3 regions of the Granulosicoccus sp. 3-233 genome follow, and region 2 is predicted to be linked to each of the others. Evidence: riboswitches for the same ligand, from Rfam matches in the RefSeq annotation. Region 2 holds a riboswitch; each other region holds the start of a gene.

Region 1 (10,032 bases), 200 kb from region 2:
TTGCGGCGTCTGGCGCTCTCCTGCAACTTGAGCCGTCTGCGATAGTTGTCCACCGTGGGTCGACCACCGTAGATGTGCAGAGCCTGACTGATCTCCTCGAACCCCCTCTTGGTATCAGAGCGCTTTCGCGACTGCCCGGCTTCATAGTCCTTCAGACCCCGCACACTCAGGGATACGGATGATGGCAGGCGAATCAATGGCAGATTGGCGGCATGGGTATGCAGCGCACTGGCCTTCACCTGTGGATCGAACAGCTGCGCCCTCGGGTGTGGGCGAACGTAGTTGCGACGCACCAGCTGATAAGGCATTTCAGCAGGCTTCATGCCCGACAGGTCCTTCTCGGTCAACTCCACTGGTGTCGGCAGGGTTCGGAAATATTGCAAGGCAATTTCCAGAGCCTGCAGACGATCCCTGTCCGGGTCGCCGGATTGCACCTTGCGAGTCTCTTCTTCAATGGCTGCTTCGCTCAGTTCAATGGCCTCAGCGGGCGTGATCCAGACATCGGCAGGCGTCTGGCATTGCCAGGTCAGATTCAGGCGGCTGATGTTCTCCGGAATGACATGCAGATGGCGATAGACATGGTTCATGTGCACGCCCGGAAAAATGTGTTTGCAGGCACGACTTCTGGCGACGGTATCCGGATAGGCCTGGGCAAGATGCGTCTGCAGCTTGTCCTTCAGCGCATTGATGGCGGAAATCGCTTCGCTCAGATCTGTCGCCACAGACAGAACTCCCGGCAGACGGTAGGTCGTTGTGCTCTTTTGACCGGCTGTCATGGACAGACGCGTCAGGGCATCACAGGCCAGATCAAGCGCAGGCTTCTGGCGAGAATCAGGACTTCCCCATTTTCTGACCTCGATATGCGTTGGCACGACACCATCGACTTCCACGGTAGGCAACTCGAAAACCACCACGCCCGTGCAATGATCGCGAATCACGCCAACCAGAGTCTGCAATGCTTCTACCAGCTCTTCATGCAACTGAAGAGCCGTCATGCGTTCGAGTGATTCCATGCTGTATTTTTCTACCCGTCAATCGACAGAATAGGATGAAAGCCACCGTCTGACAATCCGCACATGGTGACCTGCGTCGGGAGCAGCACCGATGGGTTCTGCATGTTGGAGCGTGCGCGCCGAGTCCACCGGCACGCTGGACCCGGCCTCTTGCCCTTGCCTGATGTCAGGAATCGCGTTGAGTGTCCTGTCGCCTGTTCCGTTCATCCCATATCATCGGTTCCCAGAGCTCGATCTTGTTGCCCTCGGGATCCTGAATCCACGCAAAGACGCCGTTTTCGTGATACTGAGGCCCTTCAAGGATCTCCACGCCAGCGGATGTCAGCCTTGACACCAGCGCTTCCATATCATCAACGCGGTAATTGATCATGAACCGCGCCCGGCTCGGTGCAAACCAGTCACTGTCTCTGGCGGCGACATTCCAGACTGTCGCACCACCATCCTCGGCACTGTCGTTCTTCCATTCGAGCACACCGCCTCCCCAGCTTTCCAGGGCTATGCCCAGATGCTGCTCGTACCATCTTGCGAGACTCTCGTGATCCTTGTCGGCCAGAAAAAAGACCCCGCCGATACCAGTCACCCTGCCTGCACTGCGCTTGTCTGCCATGATTCGTACTCCGCATGAGGTGCCTCCAACATAACAAACGCGACCGTCCCTCGAAAAGCTCTCTGCCCATGCCACGATTTCCATCCCGGCGACGCTGCAACGTTTCAGGCAGCTGCCTCGGTCAGCTCAGCGGCAATGACTGCCGGTGTCAGGCTCTGTATGGCCTCGTACTGCGACAGAAAGACCTGCCCGGTCAGCTCGTCCAGCAAATGTGACTGCTGCAGCCTGTCCATGACCGGTCCCTTGACCTCACTCAGGTGCATGCTGATATTCATGTCCGCGAGCCGATGGTTGATGGCCTCCAGTGACTCCAGCGCACTCATGTCGATCTCATTGATTGCCGAACACATCAGCACCAGGTGTCGGGTCGTGTCACTGGAGGCCAGGCGATCATGAATCAGGTCTTCCAGATATCGCGCGTTGGCAAAGTAGAGACTCTCGTCGACTCGAATGGTAACCAGCGAAGGATCGGTCAATACCCGATGACGGTGGATGTTGCGAAAATGCTGGGTCCCCGGCACCAGCCCGACTTCAGCCACATGAGGACGTGAGGTTCTGTAGAGAAACAGCGCCACCGAGGCAATCACGCCTGCGCTGACGCCGGCCTCCACGCCGATGACAAGCGTAACCACCATGGTGATGAATACCGCGGCAAAATCCGCACGGGAATAGGACCAGCTGCGCTTCAGGATGCTGAAATCCACCAGAGAGAAGACAGCCACAATGATGGTGGCAGCCAGAGTGGCCTTGGGCAGATAGTGAATCAGCGGCGTCATTATCAGCGCGGCAATCGCCAGCATGACTGCCGTCATGGCGCCTGCGGCAGGCGTTTCGGCACCGGCTTCGAAATTGACCACGGAGCGCGAGAACCCACCCGTCACGGGAAATCCACCCGTCAGCGCTGCCCCCATATTGGCAGCACCCAGACCGATCAACTCCTGATCCGAGCGAATGCGCTGTCGCCGCTTGGCAGCCAGAGTCTGAGCGACCGAGATGGACTCGACAAAGCCAATCACCGAAATCAGTAGCGCAGGCATCCACAGCTCCCGCAACAGGTCGGCTGAGACACTCGGCCAGGTCAGTGGTGGCAGGGCCTGCGGAACGGCACCCACGACGCTGACACCGTGGGAATCCAGCTGCAGACCCCAAACCAGAGCCGTCGTCACGAGAACGGCCATGACAGGTCCCGTCCGAGCCAGCGCCTCTGCCAGCTTCGGCGACAGACCCAGATGCAAAAGCAGGGCTTTGAGCCCCTTGCGGCACCAGAAAAGGAATGCAATGGAGGTGACACCCAACAACAGCGTCTCCCGGTTGGCCGCATTCAACTGACTTGCCAGCGACAACAGGAGTTCCAGAAGATTGTGACCGTCGGCAGACACGCCCAGTACATGCTTCAACTGACTGGCCGCAATGAGAATGGCCGATGCCGTGATGAATCCTGCAATGACCGGATGAGACAGAAAATTGGCCAGAAAACCGAGTCTGAAAAGCCCCATGGTCACCAGCATCACACCGGACAGGCCGGCCAGCGTCAGCGCCGCAGTGACATGGTCCACCCCTGTATTATGAACGACAGATCCGATGGCCGTCGCGGTCATCAGGGAAACCACGGCCACCGGGCCGACAGCCAGAGTGCGACTGGTACCGAAAATCGCATACAACAATATCGGTACGATAGACGCGTACAGACCAGCCTCTGGCGGCAAGCCGGCCAGCAGCGCGTAGGCCAGGGATTGCGGAATCAGCATGATCGTGACTATCACCGCAGCCAGCAGATCATTGATCAGGGAGCCACGGTCATACTCCCTGCCCCATTCCAGACAGGGCAGATAGCTGGCAATCGACGCTCTCTTCACTGACTGGCGTCCGGTAGCGAGGCCGGCTGCGCCATCCATTCATGACCACGCAACATCGCCTTCCAGTACACGGGCGGCAGAATCCGCTCCTTGAGCAGCCATGCCAGGCGCGATGGCCGCGTCCCGTCGAGCAGCCATGTCGGAAAGCTGGGTAGCAGAGCGCCACCATAGCCGAACTCGGCCAGAACAATCCTGCCACGCTCGACAGTCAGGGGGCAGGACCCGTAACCATCGTAGGACGCCACGGGAGACCTGCCAGCGATATCGGCAATGACATTGGCCGCCACGACCGGTGCCTGCTTGCGAGCAGCGGCGGCCGTCTTCGCATTGGGTGCATTCATGACATCGCCCAATGCCCAGATATTCTCATGGCTCCTGTGACGCAGAGTCGACTGCTCGACATCCACCCAGCCGGCCGCATCAGCCAACGGCGAGGCACTGATGAATTCCGGAGCACATTGAGGGGGACAGACATGCATCATGTCGAATTCCACTTCCACTCGTCTGACGGGCTTGTCGGCGTCGCTCACGTCGAACCAGGCCTTTCCCGCATCGCCATCCACTGCCACCAGATTGTGAAAGAAATTCAGTGACGCACGGTACCGTTCAACGTATTCCTGCAGTGCCGGCACATAGTCCTTGACCCCGAACAGTACTCCACCGGCATTGTTGAAATCGATATCGATATCCTGCAGAACGCCAGTGCGATTCCAGTGATCTGCCGACAGGTACATCGCCTTCTGTGGCGCACCGGCGCACTTGATCGGCATGGGAGGCTGTGTGAACACCGCCTTGCCTGACGTCATCGACTGTACCAGCGACCAGGTATAGGGAGCCAGATCGTAGCGGTAATTGGAGGTCACGCCATTGCGTCCCAGGGTCTCTGTCAGCCCTTCCACCCGGTGCCAGTCGAGTTTGAGACCTGGACAGACGATGAGCCGCTTGTACCGGATGACTCGACAGCCTTCAAGTATGATCGAATCGTTCGCCGGCTCGAAGGCCGTGACTGCTGTCTTGAGCCATTGCACACCAGGGGGTATCAGCGACCCCATGGTTCTGACGGTTTTCTCCGGTTCGAATATCCCGCCTCCCACCATGGTCCATCCGGGCTGGTAGTAATGAATATCGGCAGGGTCGATCAAGGCAAGCTGCAGATCCGCCTGGCGCTTGAGCAGACTGGATGCCACGGCGATACCGGCGGCACCCGCCCCGACAATCACGACATCAAAAGAACCATCAGCCTTGTCGGTTGGTGTGACCCCTCCATTGGCCAGTCGCCGGACGACGCCTGACAGGTCAAAGCCGGCACTTCTGGCGGCGGCCAGAATCTCCGGCACCGGTCGCGTACGGGCCTGGCCCAGAGACCACAAGGTGGCAGAGCGTGTACCGCTGCGGCAATAGGCCATTGCAGGCTTCGGCATTTCCTGCATTGCCCGCGCGAAGCTGTCGACGTCTTCATTGCTTACCTGGCCAGGAACGACGGGCAGATATCGCATTTCCAGACCGTGTCTGGCTGCCTCGGCCTGTATTTCAGCAAAAGTGGGCTGATCAGCCGCTTCTCCGTCAGGCCGATTGCAGATGATCGACCGGAATCCCAATTCACGCAGCCGGGCAATATCGTCGATCTGCAACTGCTTGCTCAGGGAGAGAGTGTCTGAAATGTTCTTGACGTCCATGGGCGGTGTTTCCCGGGGTTGTTGTCAGTGATTGTTGAGCATCGCGCCGCTATTCTCTCGGCATGAACCGATGTTCCTGGCCGGCGCCACTACCGCATGCACGCCCGATTCCGATCCCGGCCGGCCACTGGTGATCGGGAGAATAGACCTGATTTCTCAAGGGGTCGGTGACAATGTCACCGTCACCATCGACCTGGCCAGGGCACACCAGCCGTGCAGGCGTTCCCCAGTGCCTCTGCCCAGGGTTCAGGGTTCAGGGTTCAGGGTTCAGGGTTCAGGGTTCAGGGTTCAGGGTTCAGGATTCACGGATTCACGGATTCACGGGTTCACGGGTTCACGGGTTCACGGGTTCACGGGTTCACGGGTTCACGGGTTCACGGGTCACGGGTCACGGATCAGAGGTCAGTGGTCAGGCGCCCATGACCAACAGGATATTCACGGAGATTACTGCAAGAGTGTGGAACCGTCATGGCCGGGCGATGACGGCCAGTACCGAGAATTTTCAGGAAGAGCATCTGGTCAAGTGGATTGACGCGTGATACTCTCTCGCACACTTGACGGGGTGCTGGACGACTACAGAGGTGGGCGTTCGGCTGAGATGATGCATCTGATTGCACGATCCCGCTGAACCTGATGCGGATAATGCCGACGAAGGGATTCAAGTCACGGGAATCCGAGTCATTCCCTTGCATGGGTCCAGTTCCTCCCGGCGTCTCCGGTGGAGCTGAACATGAATCCTGGCAATACGACAATCTCTCACCCCGCTACAGTACGGGGCGTACCGGCTGCGATGACCATCGCCGGCTCGGATTCAGGCGGTGGCGCCGGCGTTCAGGCGGACCTGAAAGCCTTCAGCGCGCTGGGCGTCTACGGAGCCTCGACCATCACGGCGCTGACGGCACAGAACACGCGAGCGGTGAATGCCATCCACGAAGTGCCCGCCGAATTCGTTCGCCAGCAAATGGAAACCGTGCTGTCCGATATCCGCATCGACGCCATCAAGATAGGCATGCTGGCCAATGTCGACATCATCCGCACCATCAGTGAAGTCCTCGAGCAGCACCCCGCGATTCCTGTTGTTCTCGACCCGGTCATGGTCGCCAAGAGCGGAGACTCCCTGCTGCACACTGAAGCCATCGATGCCCTGCGTCACTACCTGTTTCCGCGGGCGACGCTGATTACCCCCAATCTGCCCGAAGCAGCCTTGCTACTGGGCAACGGCAAGGAGGCCGGGGATCTGGCGGATATGGAGGCTCAGGCGGCCAGACTCGCAGAAATGGGTAGCGCCTGTGTACTGCTCAAGGGTGGGCACCTGAATTCCACTGACTGTACCGATCTGCTGTTGCAGAACGGCCAGCTGCAGCGGTTCACGCAGCCCCGCATCCAGACCGGCAACACCCACGGTACCGGCTGTACCCTGTCCTCGGCCATCGCCGCTGAACTGGCCAGGGGAGCGTCCGTATCCGATGCCGTACAGGCCGCTGAAATCTACGTGCATGCAGCCATCATCCGTGCCGACGAGCTGCAAATCGGTTCCGGACACGGGCCGGTCCACCACTTTCATGCCCTCTGGCCGCAAACGTGAGTCATTCACCCGGCATCGCGCTGAACAAGGTCAGTCTGAACCTGGGGAGTCATCCGATCTTCCAGGATCTGTCACTGCACCTGGAGGCTGGCAAGTGGCACAGTCTGCTTGGCCGCAGTGGCATCGGCAAGACCAGCCTGCTCAGGATCATCGCCGGCTTGCAGCAGCCGGATGAGGGCAGCGTACTGACGGATGCCGGCAAGCCGGTATCCAGCCGTATTGCCTACATGGCGCAGGACGATGGGCTGCTGCCGTGGTTGACAGCGCGACAGAACATTCAGCTGGGACCAAGGCTGCGTGGTGAACGCCTGCAGGACACTGATCATCGTGTCAGCGAGCTGCTCGAACGTGTCGGCCTGTCGTCGTGGGCAGACGCCCTGCCGGCAGTACTCTCCGGGGGCATGCGCCAGCGCGTGGCCCTGGCGCGCACCCTGCTCGAACATCGTGACATCGTACTGATGGATGAACCCTTCAGTCGTCTGGATGCCATCACCCGCGACGAACTGCAGAGCCTCTCCTTCGAGCTCCTCAGCGGGCACACCGTCCTGCTGGTAACACACGATCCGATGGAGGCCCTGAGGCTATCGCATGCACTGCATGTACTCGAGCCGGGGTCTCCCACCCGCGTGCAATCGATGCCGCTGCGCACGCAACCACCACGGCAGCTGGATCATGAGGAAATCGCCTCACGGTTGCCGGCCGTCTGGCAATTCATGAAAAACGGTGAAAACCGACCGGTGCCCGCCTGAATGAACAGGTCAACGACACTCGGGCGTGCGCGAATTCCAGGTCTGTTCGTCAGTCTTGCGCTGATGCTGCTGGCCTGGCAACTGCTGGTCATGCTCAGTGGCATTCCCCACTTTCTGCTACCGGCACCGTTTGCAATTCTGAAGACACTGTTCAGTCAGATGCAGACACTCGGCCTGCACACCGCCATTACCGCCTTCGAGGTCATTGCCGGCCTGCTCAGTGGTTGTGTGCTCGGCATACTCAGCGCCATCCTGCTGACCACCTCCAGACGACTGCGTCGCTGGCTGCTGCCGCTGATGGTCATCAGTCAGTCGCTGCCGGTGTTCGCCCTGGCACCACTTCTGACGCTCTGGTTCGGCTACGGCATGGGCTCCAAGGTGGTGATGGCAATCCTGATCATCTACTTTCCGGTGGTGGCTGCCACTTTCGACGGCCTGCGTCATACCAGTTCGGCCATGCTCGACCTGGCTCGCACCATGAACGCAACGCCCACAACCATTCTGCTGCAGATACGACTGCCGGCGGCTCTCCCCTCCATGGCCTCTGGCATTCGCGTAGCCACCTCGGTGGCGCCCATCGGCGCCGTTGTCGGCGAGTGGGTCGGCTCCAGTCAGGGCCTGGGCTATCTGATGCTGCAGGCAAACGGTCGCATGCAGACCGACCTGATGTTTGCGGCCCTGCTCTGCCTGTGTCTGATGGCCTTCCTGCTCTACAGTCTCGTCAATCACCTGCTGGATCGATGCCTTTACTGGCTTCCCGATTCCAGTCGCAACAACGCCCTCCAAACCGAAACACATTGAGCTCATGAAACGATTCAAACTCCTGTTGGCAAGCCTGCTGTTCAGCAGCAGTACCCTGGCTGCCGATCCGGTCACGGTTCTGCTCGACTGGTTCATCAACCCCGATCACGCGCAGCTGATCATTGCCCAGCAGAAAGGCTTTTTCGACGAACAGGGACTGAGCGTCGAACTGATCGAACCCGCCGACCCCTCACTGCCACCCAAGATGGTTGCCGCCGGCAAGGCGGATATCGCCATCAGCTACCAGCCGCAACTGCATGTACAGGTCGCCGAAGGCCTGCCACTGTCACGCTTCGGTACCCTGGTATCCACACCGCTGAATTCTCTCGTGGTACTGGATGATGGACCGATAGAATCGCTCGAATCCCTGAAAGGCCGCAAGGTCGGTTTCTCCGTCGGTGGCTTCGAAGATGCCCTGCTCAAGGCCATGCTGGAGAGCGTTTCCCTGACTCTGGATGACATCGAACTGGTCAATGTCAATTTTTCCCTGTCCCCTGCTCTGATTACCGGCCAGGTGGATGCCGTGATCGGTGCCTACCGCAACTTCGAACTGAACCAGCTGGATATCGAAGGCCATCCCGGACGTGCCTATTATCCGGAGGAACACGGGGTACCAGCGTTCGATGAACTGATTCTGATTGCCAACAACGAGTCACTCGACAGCTCCTGGATGCTGCCATTCCTGAACGCCATCGAGCGCGCCACCATTTTCATCATCAATCATCCTGATGAGGCCTGGGAGGTCTTTCGTGACTCCAACCCGGACATGCTCGACAATGAGCTGAATCGACGTGCCTGGCGCGACACGCTCACCCGGTTCGCACTGCGACCTGCGGCCCTTGACCGTCAGCGCTATGAGAATTTCGCCGCCTTCATGCAATCACAGGGTCTGATCGACTCCGTGCCAGCATTGAACAGCTACACCTACGAAGCCGGACGATGAGCCAACAGACTCTGACGCAACACCTGATTGCGCACAGTGAACCTCACTGGCAGCACTATATTCAGCACGAGTTCGTTCGCCAACTGGCGGCCGGTACACTGCCAGCGGAGTGTTTCGAGCATTACCTGAAACAGGATTATCTGTTTCTCATCCAGTTTGCCCGCGCCTTCGGCCTGGCGGCCTACAAGAGCCGTTCACTGGCCGAACTGAAACAGGCTCAGAGCTCCCTGCACGGCATCATCGATATCGAACTGGACTTGCATATCGGCTACTGCCAGCAGTTCGGCATCTCGAAGCAGGCGCTGGAGGAGACAGTGGAATCAACGCCCAATATGGCCTATACCCGCTACGTACTGGAACGCGGTATGGCCGGTGACCTGCTGGATCTGAACGTGGCACTGGCCCCCTGCATCATCGGCTATGCCGAAGTGGCCAACTGGTTGCAAACGCAATCGTTTCTTGTCACCGAAGGCAATCCCTACTCGGACTGGGTGCAGATGTATGCCAGCGAGGAATATCAGCAGGTAGCCAACACGCATCGCCAGGCCTGTGATGCCATCAGCATGGAACAGCTGGGCGAGCCTCGGGTGCAGGCACTGTGTCGCACCTTCGATGCTGCGACACGTCTGGAGGTGGACTTCTGGCAGATGGGACTGGATTGCCGCTGATGAGCACCGAGGTGGAAATCATCGGCGCAGGGGTGGCCGGTCTGTGTGCCGCACAGGCCTTCATCGAGCGTGGTTGTCGAGTGAGAATGATCTCGGCCAGCCACGGTATCGATGACAGTTGCTGCTCCTGGTGG
Region 2 (10,032 bases):
ATATCGTTGTTGCCGGCGTGTATACAAGAGATGACATTCAGGTGGATGAAATCGAGGATTTCCGGAAATATCGAGTAGGCCGGGTACGCGGCTGGAAATATGTCGAGAACATGTTGTCATCCGTCGCCGGTGTCACGGTCACCCGGACTGAGGATCAGTTGATGGACATGCTGAATGCCGATCGTCTGGATATTGCCGTCCTGACTGTGGCTCCCGCTCGACTCAGGGCACGCGAACGTGGGATGATCAACCTGAAGATCACGAACTACGCGATTCGCAAGGACATGTATCTGTATCTGCATGAAAGCAAGGCCGATCTGGTTGGGCTGATTGATTCTGCGATAAGAGCCATGAAAGCGGATGGCCGTCATGATGCCATCTTGAAAGACTATCGCTTCGAGAATCAGTGAGTTGACTCAGGGAAGGCTTTTTTCTCGAATCGCCGCCAAGGCAATCCGTTCCACCGTTGTCCCCATGCTGTTGGCATTGACGGCAATGCTCGTTTTCACGGCCTTTGTCAGCTACCAGATATCGATCCATCAATTGCGGGTGCGAATCCAGGAGATCGGCAATGAACACAAGGCTGATATCCAGACCCATTTGTGGGAGTTCGATCTGGAGGCCCTGACATCCCATCTTCGTGGGTTCACTGCCAATGACAGTATTCAACGGGCTTACATCGTGGATCAATCCGGTCAGACGATCAGTCAGGGGACTTCCATCAGCGACGGAACAGGGGTGATGAAAGCCGATTTTCCGCTGATGCATGCAGATGGACGAGGTGATTCACAGCTGCTGGGGCATCTGACCATCGAGGCCAACAATGGCGCTGTCTGGTCGATAGTATTGAGAAATGCCCTGGCTCTCATCGCAATCTTCGTGATTTCCACCGTCTTTGTTACCGCCTTGATCATCCGGCAATTCAATCGGATTGCATTCACCCCTCTGGCAGCCCTATCGGCCAGGCTTCGCGATCCGGAGCATGCCCATGATCTGACCATCGATCTGCCGCGGGAGTCTGGTGCGGGAGACGTGGATGAACTGGACGAACTGGTCGAGTCGATCCGTGCAATGCGAGAAAACCTGCTTCTGGCCAGGGAGAGCATGGAAGAAGGGGCTCAAAGACTGGCGTCTGCCGCTCATCTTGCGGGGCTCGCATTTGCCAGGTTCGATCCCTCATTGACACGGCTTGCTGCCTGTGACGACAATTTTGCGGCGATTCATCGAAAGACCGTGGATGAGATGCTGCGGTTGAATATTCGCACGGACGTCGTCGAGAAAGTGCTGGACAAGAGCTCACTGGAGCTATTTCTGGCCGCCTGCAACAGGGTGGTCGCCGGAAATTCCGACATACAGACGCTGCGGCTCAATTTCGATGATGGTGAGTTCCTGTTCCTGAAACAGTATTTTCTGGGCAAGTTCAATGACAATGGCGAGCTGACTGCCATCGATGTCATTGCACAGGATGTGACCTACGAGCAGATCAACCAGGAAATGCTCCTGCAGACACAGAAAAACAAGGCCATCGGCAATCTGACCGGCGGGGTGGCCCACGATTTCAACAATATTCTGGCTGTCATTTCCGGCAATCTGGAAATTTCCAGTGCCAGCACCGAGAACCCGGTTGTCGTTGCTCATAATACCGTCGCACTGGAGGCGGTCGATCGCGGTGCACGGTTGACCCGGCAACTTCTGTCCTTTGCCCGCAAACAACCCCTGTCTCCTGTCGTGCTGGATGTGGGCAAACTCGTCAGGGAATCGGTTCCCCTGATTCAGACGTCGATTGGTGCAACCATAGATCTGGAGGTTGTCAACGATGCCGGATTGTGGAGAACACTGGCTGATCAGGCGCAACTCGAGGCAGTATTGCTGAATCTTGTTGTCAATGCCCGTGATGCCATGCCAAGGGGAGGCACTTTGAGTATCGAGTGCTGTAATGCAAGACTGGATTCCAGTTACGCACGTTCCAACATGGAAGTTGTCGCGGGTAATTATGTCTGTCTTTCGGTCAGCGACTCCGGGCTCGGGATGAGCGACGAAGTCGTCAAGCAGTGTATCGAACCTTTTTTCACAACCAAAACCGCGGGAGAAGGTACCGGACTGGGGTTGTCAATGGCCTTTGGATTCGCCAAGCAGTCCAGGGGGCATCTGAAGGTCTATTCCGAATTGGATCATGGTACGACCGTCAGATTGTATCTGCCGAAGGTTCAGCAGAAAGTGGCTTCGCTGGCACCTGCCGTGACTGTTGATCATCGAGCAAGACTGGCGGGCTTGCGCGTGTTCATCATCGAGGATAACGAGCAGTTGCGACAAGTGATCAGCAGTCAGGTCGAATCTCTGGGCTGCGAGGTCCATGCCGCCTGGGACGAGGCCTCATCGGTGGCGCTGATCGATGGACTGGAGAGTGTTGACGTGTTCCTGTCAGACATCATCCTGCCCGGTCATACGGATGGCCGACGCCTGGTAGAGAGACTTTCCAGACAGATGCCACAGGCGAAGACGGTCTTCATGTCGGGTTTTACCGAAAATTCGATCATTCACAATGGCACGCTTGACGACGGGGTCGTGTTTCTGCAGAAGCCCTTCAGATTGAACGAGCTGGCACAGGCTCTGATCGATGGCATGGAGTCGGAGCCCGTTCATGAGCGGGAAACTGACTGAATATCGAGTTGAGCCCTGCCGTCTTCTGGTAGATGCCTGATCTCCAAATGCCATGATCCTGTTGTAGCATGCCTGCATGCTCCGATATCTTCAGGCTTGCCAGTCGTATGCTGCACACTCTTGTCAGGTCCATGCGGGTTCCCTTTCTGGTGCTGACGCCCGTCAGTGTCTTTCTGGGGTACGCCACCGCATTGACCAGTTCCCTGCGAATCCCGTACTCGGATCTGTTACTGGTACTGATGGGTGCCTTGCTTGCGCATGTCAGCGTGAACATGTTCAACGAGTACCATGATTTCAAGAGTGGTCTGGATGCGAAGACGATCAAGACACCTTTCAGTGGCGGCAGTGGTGCCCTGATCGCCAATCCGCAGGCGGCACCAGCAGTACTGATGGGTGCGGTATCCAGTCTGCTGGTTACCGCCATCATTGGTGTCTGGTTTCTATTCGGTGTGGGTCTGCTGATACTGCCTTTGGGGATCATCGGTATTCTCATCATCCTGGCCTACACACCCTGGTTGAACCGACATCCTGTGCTGTGCCTGATGGCTCCGGGCATCGGTTTCGGTCCGTTGATCGTCATGGGAACGCATGTGGTGCTCACTGGCGAGTACTCGATCCAGGCAGGGATTGCCTCATTGGTGCCGTTTTTTCTTTCCAACAACCTCCTGCTGCTCAACCAGTTTCCTGATATCGCTGCGGACAGAAGTGTCGGTCGGCGACATTTTCCCATTGTCTACGGCGAACGCAAGGGCATCCTGTTGTATGGCAATACCGTCATGGCCACTTGTGGGGTCATTGTCCTGGGCATTCTGACGGGAATATTTCCCGAGTTGAGTATCGTGTGCTTCTTTCCGATGGGGATCGCGGTCATGGTGTTCTTCGGTATTGCCAGGCACGGAACATCGTTGGGCAGATTGTTGCCGTACCTGGGGATGAACGTCTGGGCAACGGTCATGACGTCGGTATTTCTGGGCTTCAGCATCATCCATGGCTGACGAATACGCATGAACCATGGCTGTTGCGCATGCTGATGTGCTTCACCGCCGAGGTCACCGTGGAGTCGTTCCCGAATCATGAGGCTGGCAATTCTTTATCCTTCCAGTTTTCGCACTCGCTGCGCCAGCGAAGTGAAATCGAAGAGCGAATTTACGGGTAGACGCAATAACAGCAGCGATACCGCCACCGGCAGCAGTGATGCCAACAGGAACGATTCCAGCAGATTCGTGACAGGTGCCCCGGGCAGTGGGAAAACCACCAGCCCGGCCACCAGACCACAGAACGTACTGAGCGCTGCATTGGTGCTTTGATAGCGAGCATTGAACAAACCGAAAAATACCGGAAACGCCGCTGCGCAGCAAAGCAGGTCTGCCAATAGAAACAGATACAGCACACTGTAGCCCTGAGCGGCTACGAGCAACACCGGCAAGGACAGCAGCAGGATCAGCCAGCGCGACCAGGACAGCAGGGTCTGATTGTTCATCTGAGGCAACAAGCGGTGCAGGTCGACTACCATGATGCTGGTCAGCCCGCTGATGGTGGAATCTGCGCTGCTCATGATCAGGGCCAGCCCGAATGGCAGCAGGCCAATGGCGAACCACAGAGGCACATCCGCCAGCAGAACGCTGAACAGGGCGACAGACCCATCACCGGGCAAGTCCAGGCCCACGAAAGCAAGGCCGAACAGGCCCATGATAAAGATGATGGGAAAGCTCAGCAGGCCGCTGAGAATGAAGCCGTTGCGAATGACACGGTTGTCGCGCGCTGCAAAGACTCTTTGCCAGGTGCCTTGATAGAAAAGTCCGGTGAGAACGACTGCGATGAAAAACGTCAGTCCGGATTTCAGGCCGTTGATATCCAGTGGGTTGAGTAGTTGCGGTGCTGTTGTCCGCAGGCCTTGCAAAGCAGGGGTCAGTCCATTGCTGGCTTGCCAACCGAAGCCGATCAGCAAGGCCAGAAAGGGCAGTATGACAAGCAATTGAAGACGGTCGGTGAAGATGGTTACCCGAAGCCCGCCATACAGGGTGTACAGCAGTGTTGCACCCATGACGATGCTGGCCGTCAGCCACAGGGGTACCGGTGCCAGCAGGGCAACCATCCTGGCAATGGCGGTCAGCCCTGCGCTCAGACTGATGAAGAGATAGAAGACCATGATGACCAAAACGAAGCCATACATCACCCGTCCGTAGCGAGCGAGTACAAACTCGGTCAGGGTATGGCCTTCGGGCATCAGAACACGGATACGGCAGCCCAGTGGGATCATGATCAGCCGTGGCGCCAGAGCCCCCAGAGCATAGCCGGTGATGGCGCCTATACCTCCCCAGGTGGCAGCCTGCGCCGGGCCGAACAGAATCCATGTGCCCAGGGTCGTGGCCAGCAACGTCAGCAGTGTGGCAGCGCTGCTCTGGCTGTTGCGAGCCACCAGATAGTCGTCCAGTCTGTCCTGTTTGCGATGGGCATAGAGCAAGCCTGGTACGGCGAACAGTGCCGCGAATACAAGCAGCCATATGAGGGCTGTGGAGGTGCTGAACATGGTTGTCTTCCTTGTCTTGAGCGGCGCTGACGTTTCGCCACAGGTGGCGGGCATCCGGCAAGGCAGGGAGACGGGAAAGAGGCTGGAGGCATGCATGGTGCAGCCTTGTTCCTTCCCTTCGCCAGCATTATCCGGATCAGGTTCAAAGGGTTGCCACACACACAGTGTGGTGTCTCAGCCGCTTTCCACGGCACCCCCAGGAGTGAGCGCAGAATAGGAAGTTCAAGTCCACTTGTCAACGATTATCAATTGACGCTACATCTTTCCTCAGTTGTTGTGCTATGGTTTTCGCTCGACACGGGGTGTCCTGATTTGCAGGGCTGAGAAAAAACCCGTTGAACCTGATCCAGTTCATACTGGCGAAGGGATGTCAGTCGCTGGCTCTGCCGCCACACCTGTGCATTCATGCCTTCGCCTCAATCCTGAGGTTTACATGCAGCAGTCTCTCCGTCTTGATCAACAACTGGTTCTGGTTACCGGTGGTGCCCGTGGCCTGGGTGAACACCTGGTAGCTGCCTTTCTCCGAGAAGGTGCCAGAGTTGTTATAAACTATCATCGCAGTTCTGATGCGGCCAGGCGCCTGGCAGAAAGATTCCCGGAGCATGCGCTCGCCGTACAGGCTGATGTATGCGAGCGAGCCGCAGTACAGGCGATGTTCGATCAGGCCCGACAGCATTTCGGCACACCGGTGACAACTGTCATCAACAATGCCTTGCCTGACTTCACATTCAACGGCGATGCACGTCCGAACGTGGATCAGCTGACCTGGGAAAACATGAACCAGCAATTCTCGGGAGTTGTCGGCGGTGCCATTAACACGACTCAGTCAGCACTGGCGGGCATGCGCGAGGCAGGTTTTGGTCGTATCGTGAACGTCGGAACCAATCTGTTCCAGAATCCCGTAGTGCCGTATCACGACTACACCGCTGGCAAGGCAGCCTTGTTGTCACTGACTCGCACGCTGTCGCAGGATCTGGGGCCCGACAACATCACCGTGAACATGGTGTCGGGCGGTCTGTTGCGTACCACGGATGCCTCGGCAGCAACCCCGGAGGCCGTGTTCGACTTCATTGCGGCGAGCACGCCCCTGCGGCGAGTGACCACACCGGCGGAATTCGCTGATGCCACCTTGTTCTTCGCCTCGTCCTGGGCGCGTTCGGTGACCGGGCAGAACCTGGTCGTGGATGGTGGTCTGGTGAAGGGCTGATGAGCACCGGGCGAACGCATACGCGGACGATGCATATCAATCTGTTCCTGATGGGCTGCGGCCATCACCGGGCCGCCTGGCGACATCCACAGTCCTCGGTAGAGCAATTGGGTGATATTCGCTATTACGAAGCTCTCGCGCAAGTGGCCGAACGCGGCAAGCTGGATGCCGTTTTCTTCGCCGACAGCGGGGCGGCGGGTAATGTGTCGGACGGCAGCTGGTGGTATCTGGAGCCACTGACTGCCATCGCCGCGATGAGTCGGGCGACTCATCGCATCGGCTTCATCAGCACCGTGTCCAGCACCTTCTACACGCCATTTCATGCCGCTCGCCTGCTGGCGTCGCTGGATCATATCTCCGGTGGCAGAATTGGCTGGAACGTGGTTACGTCGATGTTTGACGCTGAAGCCCGCAACCATGGTTACCGGAAAATGCCGGATCATGACGAGCGTTACCGACGCGCCGAGGAGTTCGTGCAGGCGGTGTCAGACCTGTGGGATTCCTGGGATGATGACGCCTTGCTGTTTGATCGTCAGGGGCATTATGCCGACCCCGGGAAGGTGCGTGCCATCAATCATCAGGGAGAATTCTTTCACGTTGATGGTCCGTTGAACGTACCGCGCCCATTGCAAGGGCATCCGGTACTGTTTCAGGCTGGTGCCTCGGAACAGGGTAGGGCACTGGCGGCCAGCCGTGCAGAAGCAATCTATGCGGTGGCCTATGATCTGCCTGCAGCGCAAAGCTATTATCGGGATATCAAGCGACGGGTGAAAGCTGCCGGCCGCAAGGTGGATGTGCCGATCATGCCAGGGCTGGTTACCTACGTGGCAGCAACCGAGGAAGAGGCCAAAGCCAAACAACGTGAACTGGATGAATTGCTGCCTGCCGACGCATCGTTGCGCCAATTGGCCCTGTTCATTGACCAGGATTGTTCCGAATGGGAGCTGGACGCACCAGTGCCACCCTTGCCATCACTGGAGAATTTCAGTGGTCCGCAGGGACGCTACAGCACCATACTGCGCATCATTGACACCGAAAATCCGACACTGCGTCAGTTGTTGGGAAGACTCGCGGCAGGTGGTGGTCATTGCACCCTGGTGGGTACGCCGGAAACGATTGCTGATCAGATGGAGCTCTGGTTCTGCAACGAAGGGGCCGACGGATTCAATCTGATGCCACCGTCATTGCCCGGTGGCATTGAAGATTTCGTGGATCAGGTAGTGCCTCTACTGCAGCAACGTGGTCTGTTTCGCCGTGATTACAAGGGCCATACACTGCGAGATCATCTGGAGTTGACAAGGCCCGGCTGCAACTGAAATGATGCCCAAGTTGGTTGTCATCCGACTGATTACAGGGGTGTGTCAGATTCCGAGAGGGGCTTCATGTTCAGGTACCATCCTTGCAAGAGACGAACCTTGCAAGAGACGAACCTTGCAAGAGACGAACCTTGTATCGGCGTATGACGGTCCCGACCGTACAGCACAGCATGCAAGTTCGGTCAGCGGCAAGCAGCTGCCGGAGCGCCGGGCGATATGATTGGGAGATCGGACATGTTGCAACTCAGATCAGCCAGTGAAGGTGATGCGGAGAGTGTCGCTCGCATTCTTGTGTCAGCAAGGCTTGCGTATCTGCCCTTTGCCCCATCTGCCCATTCGCCTGATGCGGTTCGTCGCTGGGTAGGCAACAACCTGATTCCGTCAGGTGGCGTTGTCGTCGCACAGCTCGATGACGAGAACGTGGGGGTTCTGGCTATATCGGAATCAGGCGGAATCGGATGGATCGACCAGCTTTACATGGCGCCGGGCCATGTCAATCAGGGTATCGGTAGTCAGCTTCTCGAACATGCCTTGAGCCTGTTGCCTCGCCCGATACATTTGTGGACATTTCAGGAAAACCACGGTGCAATCCGCTTTTATCAGCGCCATGGTTTCAAGGCCATCCGATACACGGATGGTGCTGGCAATGAAGAGAAGTGTCCGGACATGCTTTTCGAATATCCATGAACGGTAGCGTCATCAGGGCTCGATCACAGGCTCGAGAACACCGATAACTCGTCCTCGGTCAGGTTGCGCCACTGACCCGGTGGCAGTTCGTCCAGCGTGATATGCATGATGCGTATGCGTTCGAGTTTTTCGACGGAATAGTCGAAATACCTGCACATGCGTCGTATCTGTCGGTTCAATCCCTGCACCAGGGTGATTCTGAATACGTGGTCGGATTCCCTGACTACGTGGCAGCGTTTCGTGACGACACCGAGCATGGGAACGCCTCGGCTGATACCGACCATGAACTCATCGCTGATCTTTCTGTTCACGGTGACCCGGTATTCCTTTTCATGCCGGTTGTCGGCAGACAGAATCTTGTCTACCAGATCGCAGCGATTGGTCAGGAATATCAGGCCTTGAGAATCCTTGTCGAGTCTGCCTACCGGAAATACTCGGGAAGTGTGGGCAACCAGATCCACGATGTTTCTCTGATCCGTCTGCGCCGCGGTGCAGACCACACCGACCGGTTTGTTGAAGGCCAGAAAAACGACCTGTTCGGCAGTGAGCGGCACGATCGTCCGGCCTGAGAGTGTCACGGTGTCGCCGGCAGAGACCTTGTCGCCCAGCATCGCCCGCTCGCCGTTGATGAAGACCTCGCCGCGTCGCACATGGGCATCTGCCGCCTTTCTGGAGCAGAACCCGCTTTCGCAGATGTATTTGTTGATACGAGTCTCGCGGAGCGCCTGTGTGCCGGTCAGACATGGGCCCATGTACGCTCAACCCCAGTCCATGACCACCTTGCCAGCCTCACCCGAAATCATGGCGGCGAAACCGTCTTCGTAGTCATCAATGGAGATTCGGTGGGTGATCAGCTCGCTCAGATCCAGGCCCGATTGCACCAGGGCAATCATCTTGTACCAGGTTTCGAACATCTCGCGACCATAGATGCCCTTGACGTTGAGCATCTTGAAGATGATCTTGTTCCAGTCAACTGCGAACTCGGTCGGTGCGATGCCCAGCAGCGCAATCTTGCCGCCATTGTTCATCTTGTCGATCATATCGCGCATTGCCGGGGCGGCACCTGACATTTCCAGGCCCACATCAAAGCCTTCGGTCATGCCCAATTCGGCCATGACATCCGAGAGGCTCTGTTCGGCGGCGTTGACGACATGTTGAACGCCCAGTCGCTTGGCCAGCTCGATGCGATAGGGGCTGATATCGGTGATGACCGTCTTGCGCGCCCCCACTTTCTGCGCCACCAGGGCGCCCATGATGCCGATAGGGCCGGCGCCAGTCACCAGTACATCCTCACCAACCAGATCGAAGCTCAGTGCCGTGTGTACCGCGTTGCCGAAGGGGTCGAATATGGCGGCAATCTCATCGGGAATGTCGTCCGGGATCGGCACGACGTTGCTCTCGGGGATGCACAGATACTCTGCAAAGGAGCCCGGTCGGTTGACGCCCACGCCTTGCGTATTGCGGCACAAATGTCCACGTCCTGCACGGCAGTTGCGACAGGCACCACAGACGATATGGCCTTCGCCCGAGACTCGCTGACCGATCTGGTATTTGGTGGCTGCCGAGCCACAGTCGACAATCTCGCCACAGAATTCATGACCGACCACCATGGGAACCGGTACGACCTTCGC
Region 3 (10,032 bases), on a different contig from region 2:
CCCGACCGAAAGCGATTTCTGGGCGTGAATTCATGTCTCATCGAGGTTAGCCCTGGCGAATGATTCTCCCTTCACTCAACCGAAGCACTTCCGCCTGCATGGCGATCGCATCCTCTTCGTCATGGGTGACCATGATGACGCAGGGTTGATAGGTTTCGATCAGTTGCTGCAGCAGGGCAATCATTTCCTGTCGGGTCAATGCATCCAATGCGCTGAACGGTTCATCGAGCAGCAGGATGGGGCGGCGTCGCAGCAGGGAGCGAGCCAGCGCCACGCGCTGTTGCTCTCCGCCGGAGAGTGCGCCCGGCAGCTTGTTCTCCTGCCCGTTCAGACCGACGTCATCGAGTACCGACTGGATAGCCATGATCTGTTTGTCGTTCAGTTTCAATCCAGGGTCGATGCCGAGGCCCACGTTCTGCCGGACAGTGAGGTGGTTGAACAGGTTTCGTTGTTGAAACAGACTGGTTACCGGCCGTTCCGAGGGTTCCATTGGTAACAGTGATTGTCCCTGCCATCGTATGTCACCCTGGTCAGGATGCATGAATCCGGCAATCAGATTCAGGAGAGTGCTCTTGCCTGACCCGCTGCGTCCGAGCAGAGCATGGACGCCATGGGTATCCAGGCGCAGGTCGAATTGCCAATGACGAGGTCCGATCGCCAGCGTCAGATCATCGAGTTCCAGCATGCTCTCTTCCTCCGACAAGCTTCTGTATGAGCGCGAACAGCAGCAGGCAGGTCATTAGCAGGATGCCAGCCGTTACGGCAGCTTCTTCCAGACGATAGCTACCCATGCGCTGATAGAGCAGCAGTGGCAGGGTTCTTACGCGCTCGGAACCGAACAGGGCGATGGCGCTGAGATCACCGGCGGCGAGCGTGGCGGCCAGAGCCAGAGACAGGGCGAGCGGTTTGCGAAGTTGTGGCCAGTCGACATGACGCCAGCGATTCCACCCCCGGATGCCCAGCGAACGTAGCAACCTGTCCTGCGCACTGGCAGCATTCATCATCGGCGCTTCCAGGATTCGTAGCACAAAGGGCAATGCCATGAGGCTGTTGATCATGATGACCAGAATCAGGGCAATGGAAAACACGTCAGCCAGCGGGCGAAGCAGCAGAAAGAGGCCGGTGCCCAGTACCAGAGGCGGCAGGACAAGAATGATATTGCCCGTGAGTTGTATCCACTGACCCATGCGTTCCCGTGCCAGGCGGATGCGCAAGTAGCGCGTACTTCGCAGCAAGGCCAGTCCCAGTGTCACCGACAGAATGGCGGCGGTCAGGGAGACGGCCAGGGTGTTGCCAAGGGCCGATAGCGTCGCGGAATCGAACATGACACTCAGCGTCTTGCCATTGATTGCCGAGATGATCAGTGCCAGCAAGGGCAACAGCACAAAGACGATGCCGAGCATCAGTATACCGACATGAGCAATGTTCCATCCCGCGCCAGGCCAGAGGCCTTCTCGGACATCGTTCCGGTATGCGCCGGTGCTGCCTTTGACCGGGCTTGCATAAATGTCGAAACCCATGCTGCCGTCGTGGCGCAGCAGGGTGCTCATGGCCATCAGTGACAGACAGATGAGTAGCTGAATGCAGGCCAGAGCCACTGCCGTGCTTATGTCGAAATCGAATCTCAAGGCCTGGTAGATGGCAACTTCGATGGTTGTGGATCGTGGGCCACCGCCCAGTGTCATGACAATGGCAAAACTGGTGAAACACAAAGTGAAGATCAACAGTGCCAGAGCCGGTAGCTGGTGTTTCATGCGGTGCCATTCGATATGTCGAAAGATGGCCCAGGGCGTCATGCCCAGTTGTCGACACAGGCGCCAGTTGTCAGCGGGAATACTCTCCAGGGCGTTCAGGAGAATACGGGCGGCCAAGGGCATATTGAAGAACACGTGGGCAATCAGAATACCGGGCAATCCGTAGAACGCCAGTGGCTCGTTGCCCATCATTGCCAGCAGCTCGCTCAGCCAACCAGTTCGGCCGAATACAGCAACGATGCCGTAAATGGCAACGATAGTGGGTATGACCAGTGACAGGCTGAACAGGGAGACGATCAGGGAGCGACCGGGGAATGCGGGCTTGTGAGACAGCGCGAGTGCCACCGGGATGGCGGTGATCAACGCCAGTATCGTCGAAGCGAGCGCCTGATAAAGGCTGAAACGAATCACGCGCTGCAAATAGGTATCGTTCACCACAGCGTGCCAGTCGATGCTGCCTGCTTCTGCAAGCATGGCGCCCAGTGGCAGCAGTGTCATGGCGGCAATGAGGAACAGTGCTACCACGCCACTGGCCCACCAGGGCCAGCGTATCGACATGATCAGTTTCCGGTGGAAGCTTCAAGCCATTCGTCGATCCACGACTTGCGTCCATCGCGTACTTCTTCCGGAGTGAATTGCAAGGTCCGTGTCGGTGAAATCAATTTCTCGAAGGATGCTGGCAGCTGTTCTTCCAGGTCCGCAACGGGGTACATGACATTGCCGAGCGGGATGCTGGTCTGGGCTTCCTGACTGACCAGGTAGTTCAGGAACTCCCGACCCAATGCCTGTCGAGGAGACTGGGCCAGCAACGCGGCGACCTCGACTTGCAGATAGTGTCCGTCGCTGAATGCGGCAGCCTGGTAGCGGTCGGTTTCGTCGATCTCCATATGATAGGCCGGTGAGGTGCTGTAGCTGAGCACCATCGGTGCTTCGCCATTGAGGAACAGCGAAAAGTAGGCTTCACTCCAGCCCTTGGTGACGGTCAGGATGTGCGGTTGCAGAGCCTGCCACTTTTCGGCGGCCTTGTCGCCATACACCGACTTCATCCACAGCAGCAGTCCCAGGCCCGGAGTGCTGGTTCTCGGGTCCTGGATGATGATCTTCAGGTCCTCGGGCGCGGCAATGAGTTCATCCAGGCTGGCTGGTGGTTCAGGCAGGGCTTCAGTGTCGTAGACGAAGGCAAAGTAGCCGTAATCGAATGGCACGAAGATATCGGAAGTCCATGTCATGGGCAATTCCAGCGCGCTGGTGTCGACACCGGATGTTGCCAACAGTCCGGTGTCTTCGGCAATCGCCATCAGATTGGTGTCAAGACCCAGCACGACATCCGCCGGACTGGACTTGCCCTCGAGCTGAACGCGATTGAGAATGCCGGCAGAGCTGTCCAGGGCGACGAAGTCGATGGTGCAGTCGCCGCATTGAGCTTCGAAACCGGCCTTGATGGCGGGCCCTGGTCCCCATTCGGCAGTGAAGGACTCGTAGGTGTAGACGGTCAGCTTGCGCGGTTCATCGGCGGCATTGGCAAGCGTCAGGGGCAGGGTGGTGCTGACCAGCAGTACGGTGGAGAGCAGGTATCGGCGGGGCTGTGTGGCGAACGGATTCATACGCATGGGTTTGTGTACGCTTGTCATGCTCATCGTGGACAGAAGAGTCGGGGATGATGACCTGGCGAAGGTACAGCAACTCAATTCCTACGCCGGTGCTAGCCGGTTCAGGTTCTGCGGGTTGTCCCGGCTGACGTTCAAGCCGGACTCTCAGCCTTGCGGCACCCCGTTGAGTCATCACGTGTGGTCCTGTGGACCGCGCTCAGTTTCTCGTATAAGAGGCATGGTTGCAAGCAGGCTGTTGCCGAGGGAAGCCATCGTGCCCACAGGAGCTATCGTGCATAGGGTCGAGGAGAGCCATCGTGCGTCGTGTTGAAGCGCTTGTAGCTCCACAGGTACTGCTCAGGGCACAATGCGATGCACCGTTCGACACCGCTGTTGAGAGCAGTGGCGGCCTGTTCTGCATCGCTACTGGACACCGCCTCATCGGCGGGCAGGATGTGGAGTCGCCAGCCCTTGCCTCTGGGCAGGCGCTCCGCCACACAGTAGAGTACGGTAGCACCGCTGCGCCGCGCCAGGCCGGACAGCAGGGTCATGGTCAGAGCCGGCTTGCCGAAGAAAGGGGCAAAGACTCCATTGGCCTGGTCGGGTTCCTGGTCGGGCAGAATACCGACATTGCCGCCCGACTTGAGGATCTTGAAGCCACGTCTGATACCACCGGCATCAAGAGAGGCCGGGTGTCCTCGCAGGTGCGCCCGCCAGCGTATGAGTTCGCTGTCAAGCCGGGAATTGCGCGGACTGCGGTAGAAGTAGGTGAATGGTTCGTCGCTCGACAAGGGGGCTGAGCAAACTTCCCAGTTGCCCAGGTGAGGGGAGACGAACAGGCACCCCTTGCCGGATTTCCGGGCCTCGAGCATCAGCTCTTCGCCATTGATGTCGATTATCAGCTGTTCGGTCTGAGCGATGGGCCGGTGCCAGATCCAGGCGCATTCGGTCAGCTGCTTGCCGGTTTCCATCAGACTGAGGCGGCTCAGACGGCGACGCTGTGCCTCGTTCATGTCCGGGTAGCACATGTCGAGATTCACATCGGTGATACGGCGCAATTTGCCGTTGAGCGCCCAGACGCACAGTCCGAGAGTGGCCCCGATTGTCTGATTCATGCGCAGTGGAAGCCAGCTGAGGATTCTGGCGAGAAGGCGAGTGAGCTGCACGGACATCGGGAAACCGGTTGTGACGAATCTCTAGTTTAGCGTGTGTAACTGTGCGAGCTTAATCGTTAGAATCTTCTCCGGGCAATGTTCTGCCTGCCACAGATTCTTCCGATGAGCGATAACGCTGATTCCATTGACACCATTTCACCCACGGAAGCGTGGTCTCTGATGCAAACGGACCCGGGTGTGACGCTGATCGACGTTCGATCCGATATGGAATTCCTGATGATCGGTCATCCGAGGGGAGCGGTGAATGTGCCCTGGATCGATGCGCCGGACTGGGTGGTGAACGAGCATTTCGTGGCCAATGTCAGAAAGGCCCTGTTGGGCAAGGTGTCGGCCAAGGGGCGTTCTTCCTCACCGCTGTTGCTGATCTGTCGCAGTGGCAATCGGTCGCACGATGCGGCAGAGGTGCTGCTGCGAGAAGGTCTGGCCGACGTCAGGATCATCGCTTGCGGGTTCGAGGGGCCGCTGGATGACGAGCATCACCGGAATACGGTGGCTGGTTGGCGCTTCGAAGGCTTGCCGTGGGAGCAGTGCTAGGGGAGCGCTTGACCGCTGCGCATCGACCCAAAACACCCGGCCATCCGGTGGCCGGGCTGAACCATCCTGGCTCCTCAGGTTGATGTGGTCATCAAACGTGCAATTCATCCAATGAATCGAACTTCCTTGTTGAAATACATCCTCCGTGATACTTCCCTGTGTGTGGTGTTCCTGACCACAAATTCATTATCGGCGCATCGACGCGGAACTGCTATCGGAAGTTCCGTCTTTTTGCGTCAGAAAATTCCGATATTTGGGTAGGAATTTTCCTAGTTTGCATTAAAACGTGTCCTGTTACCGAGTTTCGTCTATCTAGTGATCGCTCTTATTCAGCGCGTAACCCGCGCCTCAGTCACCATCGACAACCAGATTACCGCCCGGATCGACGCCGGCATGCTCGCCCTCATCGGGGTCCAGAGACCAGACACCCATGAATCGGTCGTCCAGCTCGCCGAGAAGATGCTCGGCTATCGAGTGTTCGAAGATGATCAGGGGAAGATGAATCGGGATATTCGCCAAGGCGGCGGACAGCTGTTGCTGGTGCCTCAGTTCACCCTGGCAGCAGACACCCATAAAGGGCGTAGGCCCGGTTTCTCCAGCGCTGCGTCTCCGCAACAGGCGAATGAGCTGTTCGATACGCTGGTGAGCACCGTGTCCAGGGAGTCGATAACGGTGGCCAGAGGGACTTTCGGGGCGGACATGCAGGTGGCCCTGATCAATGATGGCCCGGTGACGTTCTGGCTTGAGACACGTCGGTCAGTGTGAATGCCGTGGCGAATCGAATGCGCTAATTCCGCATCTGGCCAGATTGTGGGTGTCAAGTCATGGGCGGAGGGTGTATGCTCCGGCGCTTTTGCGGGAGATATGTGGGTGTCCAATCGCCGAGCGCAGGTAAAGCGAAGCACGCTGGAAACCGAGATAGCGGTGGAACTGCTCCTGGACGGGCAGGGTAATGGCAAGTTCCAGACCGGGGTGCCGTTTCTCGAACATATGCTGGATCAGATCTCCAGGCACGGCCTGTTTGATCTGGATATCGCGTGCAAGGGTGACACTCATATAGATGATCACCACACGGTCGAAGATATCGGCATCACCCTGGGAGACGCCTTTGCGCAGGCGCTGGGTGATCGCAAGGGTATCGTTCGTTACGGACATGCCTATGTCCCGCTGGATGAATCGCTTTCACGCGTTGTCATCGATTTTTCAGGGCGTCCGGGTCTGCATTTTCATGCTGATTTCAAGCGTGCGAAAGTGGGCAACTTCGATGTGGATCTGACATCCGAGTTCTTCCAGGGCTTTGCCAATCATGCCCGAGCAACCATTCATATGGATGTCTTGCGTGGTGTCAACGATCACCACAAGATCGAAACTCTGTTCAAGGCCTTCGGAAGAGCGCTGCGAATGGCATGTTCGATTGACGAGCGAGCGGCCGATACAATGCCCTCGACAAAGGGAACCCTGTAGGTTGCCCTTCGATGAATCTTGATCGACTTCAGCCGACGTCCGGGAACCTTGATAGAAATTGAGCATGGAAATGCAAAGAATCGCCGTCATCGACTATGGCATGGGCAACCTGCGATCGGTGTCCAAAGCCATAGAGCACGTCGCCGAGAACGCTGAGGTCGTTGTCAGCTCTGATGCAGCCGTTATTGAATCGGCTGATCGTGTCGTCTGTCCGGGGCAGGGTGCTGCCAAGGATTGCATGGCGGCACTGCAGCACAGCGGCCTGTCGCAGACGATCCTGAACATCGCGGGTACCCGGCCCTTTCTCGGCATTTGCATGGGGTATCAGGTTCTGTTGACGCATAGCGAGGAAAACGGCGGTGTGGCGTGTCTGAACGTTGTGCCGGGGGAAGTAACCCGTTTCGCGGAGCCATTGCAAGACGCTGGTTCGCGATTGAAAGTCCCGCATATGGGGTGGAGCGAAGTCCGCCACGCTCGGGAGCATGCGCTCTGGGCCGGTATCGAGAATGCCAGCCGTTTCTACTTTGCTCACAGTTACTATTGTGTGCCGGAAGACATCGGTGCGGTGGCAGGCACATGCCACTACGGTCATGACATCGCGGTAGCGGTAGCTGCGCCCAATCTGTTTGCCTGCCAGTTCCATCCGGAGAAGAGCGCCAGAGATGGCTTGCAGTTGCTGAAGAATTTTGCCAGCTGGGACGGACGCTAGTCGCGAGAATGTTCGATAGCCAGCTGAATGCCCGTTGCTGGCTGGACATGGGTGTCTGATCTCTACCTCTGATCTCTGCCACAGCAAGGCATCCACGGGTGCGATGTCTCCTGGCAAGACAGGGAAAGACAAGACACCCACATCAATCAACAAGACAATGGACCCGGTACGATGCTGATCATTCCAGCCATAGATATCAAAGACGGTAAATGCGTGCGATTACGGCAAGGACGCATGGATGACGACACGGTGTTCGACGAGAATCCAGTGGACGTTGCCAGGCGCTGGCTCGATGAAGGCGCGCGCCGCATCCATCTGGTGGATCTGGATGGAGCATTTGCAGGGGAGCCCCGAAATGCGGCCGTGGTGGGGGAGATCTGCAAGGCCTGCGGTCAGGTACCTGTACAGATCGGTGGCGGTATTCGTTCGATGGAGATAGCCAGCGCCTATCTCGATGTGGGTGTCCAGTACCTGATCATCGGAACGCTGGCAGTGAAGCAGCCGGAATTCGTTGACGAGCTTTGTCGGCATTTCCCCGGCCATGTGATTGTCGGTCTGGATGCCAATAACGGTTTCGTGGCGACGGAAGGCTGGGCGGAGGCTTCCAGTGTCACTGCAGTGTCTCTGGCTCAGCGCTTCGAAGATGTGGGTGTCTGCTCGATCGTGTATACCGATATCAGTCGTGATGGCATGATGCAGGGCGTGAACACGGAAGCGACTGCGGCTCTTGCGGATGCTGTGAACATCCCGATCATCGCCTCGGGTGGGGTGACCGATATCAACGATATCGAAGCACTGGGTCGGCAGCGGCATCGGGGTATCGAAGGGGCGATCGTGGGAAGAGCCTTGTACGAGAAAACCATTGATCTGGCTACCGCCCAGGCGCTGGCCGACACTTATGCTGCGGGCAATCCGGAGAGCTGATCATGGGGCTGGCAAAACGAATCATTCCCTGCCTGGATGTAGATGCCGGACGCGTGGTCAAGGGCGTCAAGTTTCTTGACATTCGCGACGCGGGCGATCCAGTCAATGTTGCACGAGGCTATAACGAGGCAGGCGCGGACGAGATCACCTTCCTCGACATCACGGCCAGCTCGGATAACCGGGATACCATTGTTCATGTGGTGGAGGAGGTGGCTTCAGAGGTGTTCATTCCTCTGACAGTCGGTGGGGGAATACGCGCAGTCTCCGATGTGCGCCGCTTGCTGAACGCAGGCGCAGACAAGGTTGGTATCAATACGGCAGCTGTGCACCGTCCGGACCTGGTGCGCGAGGCCACTGACAAGGTCGGTGCCCAGTGTATTGTTGTCGCTCTGGATGCAAAGTCGGTCAGCGCCCCGGGTGAGCCGCCGCGCTGGGAGATCTTCACGCACGGAGGCAGAACCCCGACGGGTCTCGATGCCATCGAGTGGGCAGTCAAGATGGCGGAATATGGCGCCGGTGAACTGTTGCTGACCAGCATGGACCGGGATGGAACGAAGATCGGTTTCGATCTGGCATTGACCCGTGCGATATCCGATGCAGTCGAGATACCGGTCATCGCTTCGGGGGGTGTCGGAAATCTGGATCATCTGTCCGCAGGTGTTCTTGAGGGTGGCGCAGATGCTGTTCTGGCGGCCAGCATATTTCACTTCGGTGAATACACGATTGCCGAAGCAAAGGCACATATGGCGGCGCAGGGTATCGAGGTACGCGCTTGAATTTCATTGTTCGGGTTTGTCCCGGATCGGCCGAACTCGGCATGGGCAGCGCCCGGGGTTCGGTCCACCAGTCATTGAGTTCCATCCAAACTGATTGAAAAACGATGATCGAAGCCATTTCCTTCAACGACGCTGGATTGATTCCCGCCATTGCCCAGGATGCCAGTACCGGTCAGGTTCTGATGGTCGCCTGGATGAATGAGGAGGCACTGCTCGAAACGATCAGCTCGAAGAAAGCGGTCTACTTCTCACGTTCGCGCCAGCGTTTGTGGCGCAAGGGCGAGGAGTCGGGGCATGTACAACAGGTCGAGGATATCCACCTGGACTGCGACGGTGATGTCATTCTGCTCAAGGTTGTTCAAATTGGTGGGATTGCCTGCCACACCGGTCGGGAACACTGCTTTTTTCGACGACTTGATGACGAGGGAGAATGGCAAGACTGCGAACCTGTGCTGAAGTCGCCGGAGGACATCTACCAACTCTCGGATGATTGAGCGGGTGGATTGGTAGCTCGGCAGTAATCGTTCGAACTTCAGGGAGAATGCAGGCGTACCGCAAGCTGGTCAGAGTGCCGCAGCGACCGGAGATGCCGGGAAATGGTCGCTCGATCACCGCCGATCACCGGCTGCCGGGCGCAGTGATGTGGATGGTCCGGGCTTCGTTCCGCGCCTCTCAGGTGATCCCGGAATGCTCTGCAAGAGTCGCTGCCATCGGTTCGACTTGTCGTGAGATAATAGGCAGCCCGGGTGTCGGCAGCACCCTGCACGGATGAACGTTCGGGTCAACCGGTCGGCGCTGCCTTGGCAGGTATGAATAATTATTGGGCACGGAACACATGTAGGATGCCTCAGTGCGGATACACTATGCATCCATGGATCATCCGCGAGACACAGGTATGAGCGACATTCTTGAGCGATTGGGCGCTCAGATTGATGCCCGAAGACAGAGCGATGCGGCAGAATCCTACACCGCAAGCTTGTTTGCGGGCGGTGATGACGCCATATTGAAGAAAGTGGGTGAAGAAGCTGTCGAATTCATTCTCGCGGCCAAGGGAGACAAACCGGAACATCTGGTGTCTGAAGCTGCCGATGTATGGTTTCACATGCT

Evidence for each region. A riboswitch is a leader RNA that binds a small molecule or an ion and turns the genes downstream of it on or off. The one in region 2 is predicted to bind thiamine pyrophosphate.
Region 1: linked by a shared signal. The riboswitch ahead of thiD (bifunctional hydroxymethylpyrimidine kinase/phosphomethylpyrimidine kinase) and the one ahead of ACUNV4_RS21395 (3-oxoacyl-ACP reductase) in region 2 are both predicted to bind thiamine pyrophosphate.
Region 3: linked by a shared signal. The riboswitch ahead of thiB (thiamine ABC transporter substrate binding subunit) and the one ahead of ACUNV4_RS21395 (3-oxoacyl-ACP reductase) in region 2 are both predicted to bind thiamine pyrophosphate.

The regions. Positions count from the first base shown of each region.
Region 1 is NZ_JBQYLE010000009.1:284,934-294,965, forward strand. It holds gene ACUNV4_RS22225 (DNA replication terminus site-binding protein) at 1-1,013, opposite strand, end outside; gene ACUNV4_RS22230 (VOC family protein) at 1,180-1,620, opposite strand; gene ACUNV4_RS22235 (SulP family inorganic anion transporter) at 1,725-3,476, opposite strand; gene ACUNV4_RS22240 (TIGR01244 family sulfur transferase) at 3,473-5,152, opposite strand; TPP riboswitch at 5,701-5,827, shown strand; gene thiD (bifunctional hydroxymethylpyrimidine kinase/phosphomethylpyrimidine kinase) at 5,883-6,737, shown strand; gene ACUNV4_RS22250 (ABC transporter ATP-binding protein) at 6,734-7,486, shown strand; gene ACUNV4_RS22255 (ABC transporter permease) at 7,487-8,287, shown strand; gene ACUNV4_RS22260 (ABC transporter substrate-binding protein) at 8,292-9,230, shown strand; gene tenA (thiaminase II) at 9,227-9,898, shown strand; gene ACUNV4_RS22270 (FAD-dependent oxidoreductase) at 9,898-10,032, shown strand, end outside.
Region 2 is NZ_JBQYLE010000009.1:81,064-91,095, reverse strand. It holds gene ACUNV4_RS21415 (substrate-binding periplasmic protein) at 1-410, shown strand, start outside; gene ACUNV4_RS21410 (ATP-binding protein) at 412-2,661, shown strand; gene ACUNV4_RS21405 (prenyltransferase) at 2,769-3,656, shown strand; gene ACUNV4_RS21400 (sodium:solute symporter family transporter) at 3,752-5,191, opposite strand; TPP riboswitch at 5,288-5,399, opposite strand; TPP riboswitch at 5,480-5,576, shown strand; gene ACUNV4_RS21395 (3-oxoacyl-ACP reductase) at 5,625-6,398, shown strand; gene ACUNV4_RS21390 (LLM class flavin-dependent oxidoreductase) at 6,428-7,714, shown strand; gene ACUNV4_RS21385 (GNAT family N-acetyltransferase) at 7,949-8,401, shown strand; gene rluF (23S rRNA pseudouridine(2604) synthase RluF) at 8,425-9,153, opposite strand; gene tdh (L-threonine 3-dehydrogenase) at 9,160-10,032, opposite strand, start outside.
Region 3 is NZ_JBQYLE010000004.1:362,719-372,750, reverse strand. It holds gene ACUNV4_RS13570 (ATP-binding cassette domain-containing protein) at 47-685, opposite strand; gene thiP (thiamine/thiamine pyrophosphate ABC transporter permease) at 669-2,312, opposite strand; gene thiB (thiamine ABC transporter substrate binding subunit) at 2,315-3,364, opposite strand; TPP riboswitch at 3,426-3,537, opposite strand; gene ACUNV4_RS13555 (lysophospholipid acyltransferase family protein) at 3,631-4,515, opposite strand; gene ACUNV4_RS13550 (rhodanese-like domain-containing protein) at 4,621-5,052, shown strand; gene dtd (D-aminoacyl-tRNA deacylase) at 5,368-5,817, shown strand; gene hisB (imidazoleglycerol-phosphate dehydratase HisB) at 5,923-6,516, shown strand; gene hisH (imidazole glycerol phosphate synthase subunit HisH) at 6,581-7,225, shown strand; gene hisA (1-(5-phosphoribosyl)-5-[(5-phosphoribosylamino)methylideneamino]imidazole-4-carboxamide isomerase) at 7,397-8,149, shown strand; gene hisF (imidazole glycerol phosphate synthase subunit HisF) at 8,152-8,925, shown strand; gene hisI (phosphoribosyl-AMP cyclohydrolase) at 9,030-9,419, shown strand; gene ACUNV4_RS13515 (phosphoribosyl-ATP diphosphatase) at 9,821-10,032, shown strand, end outside.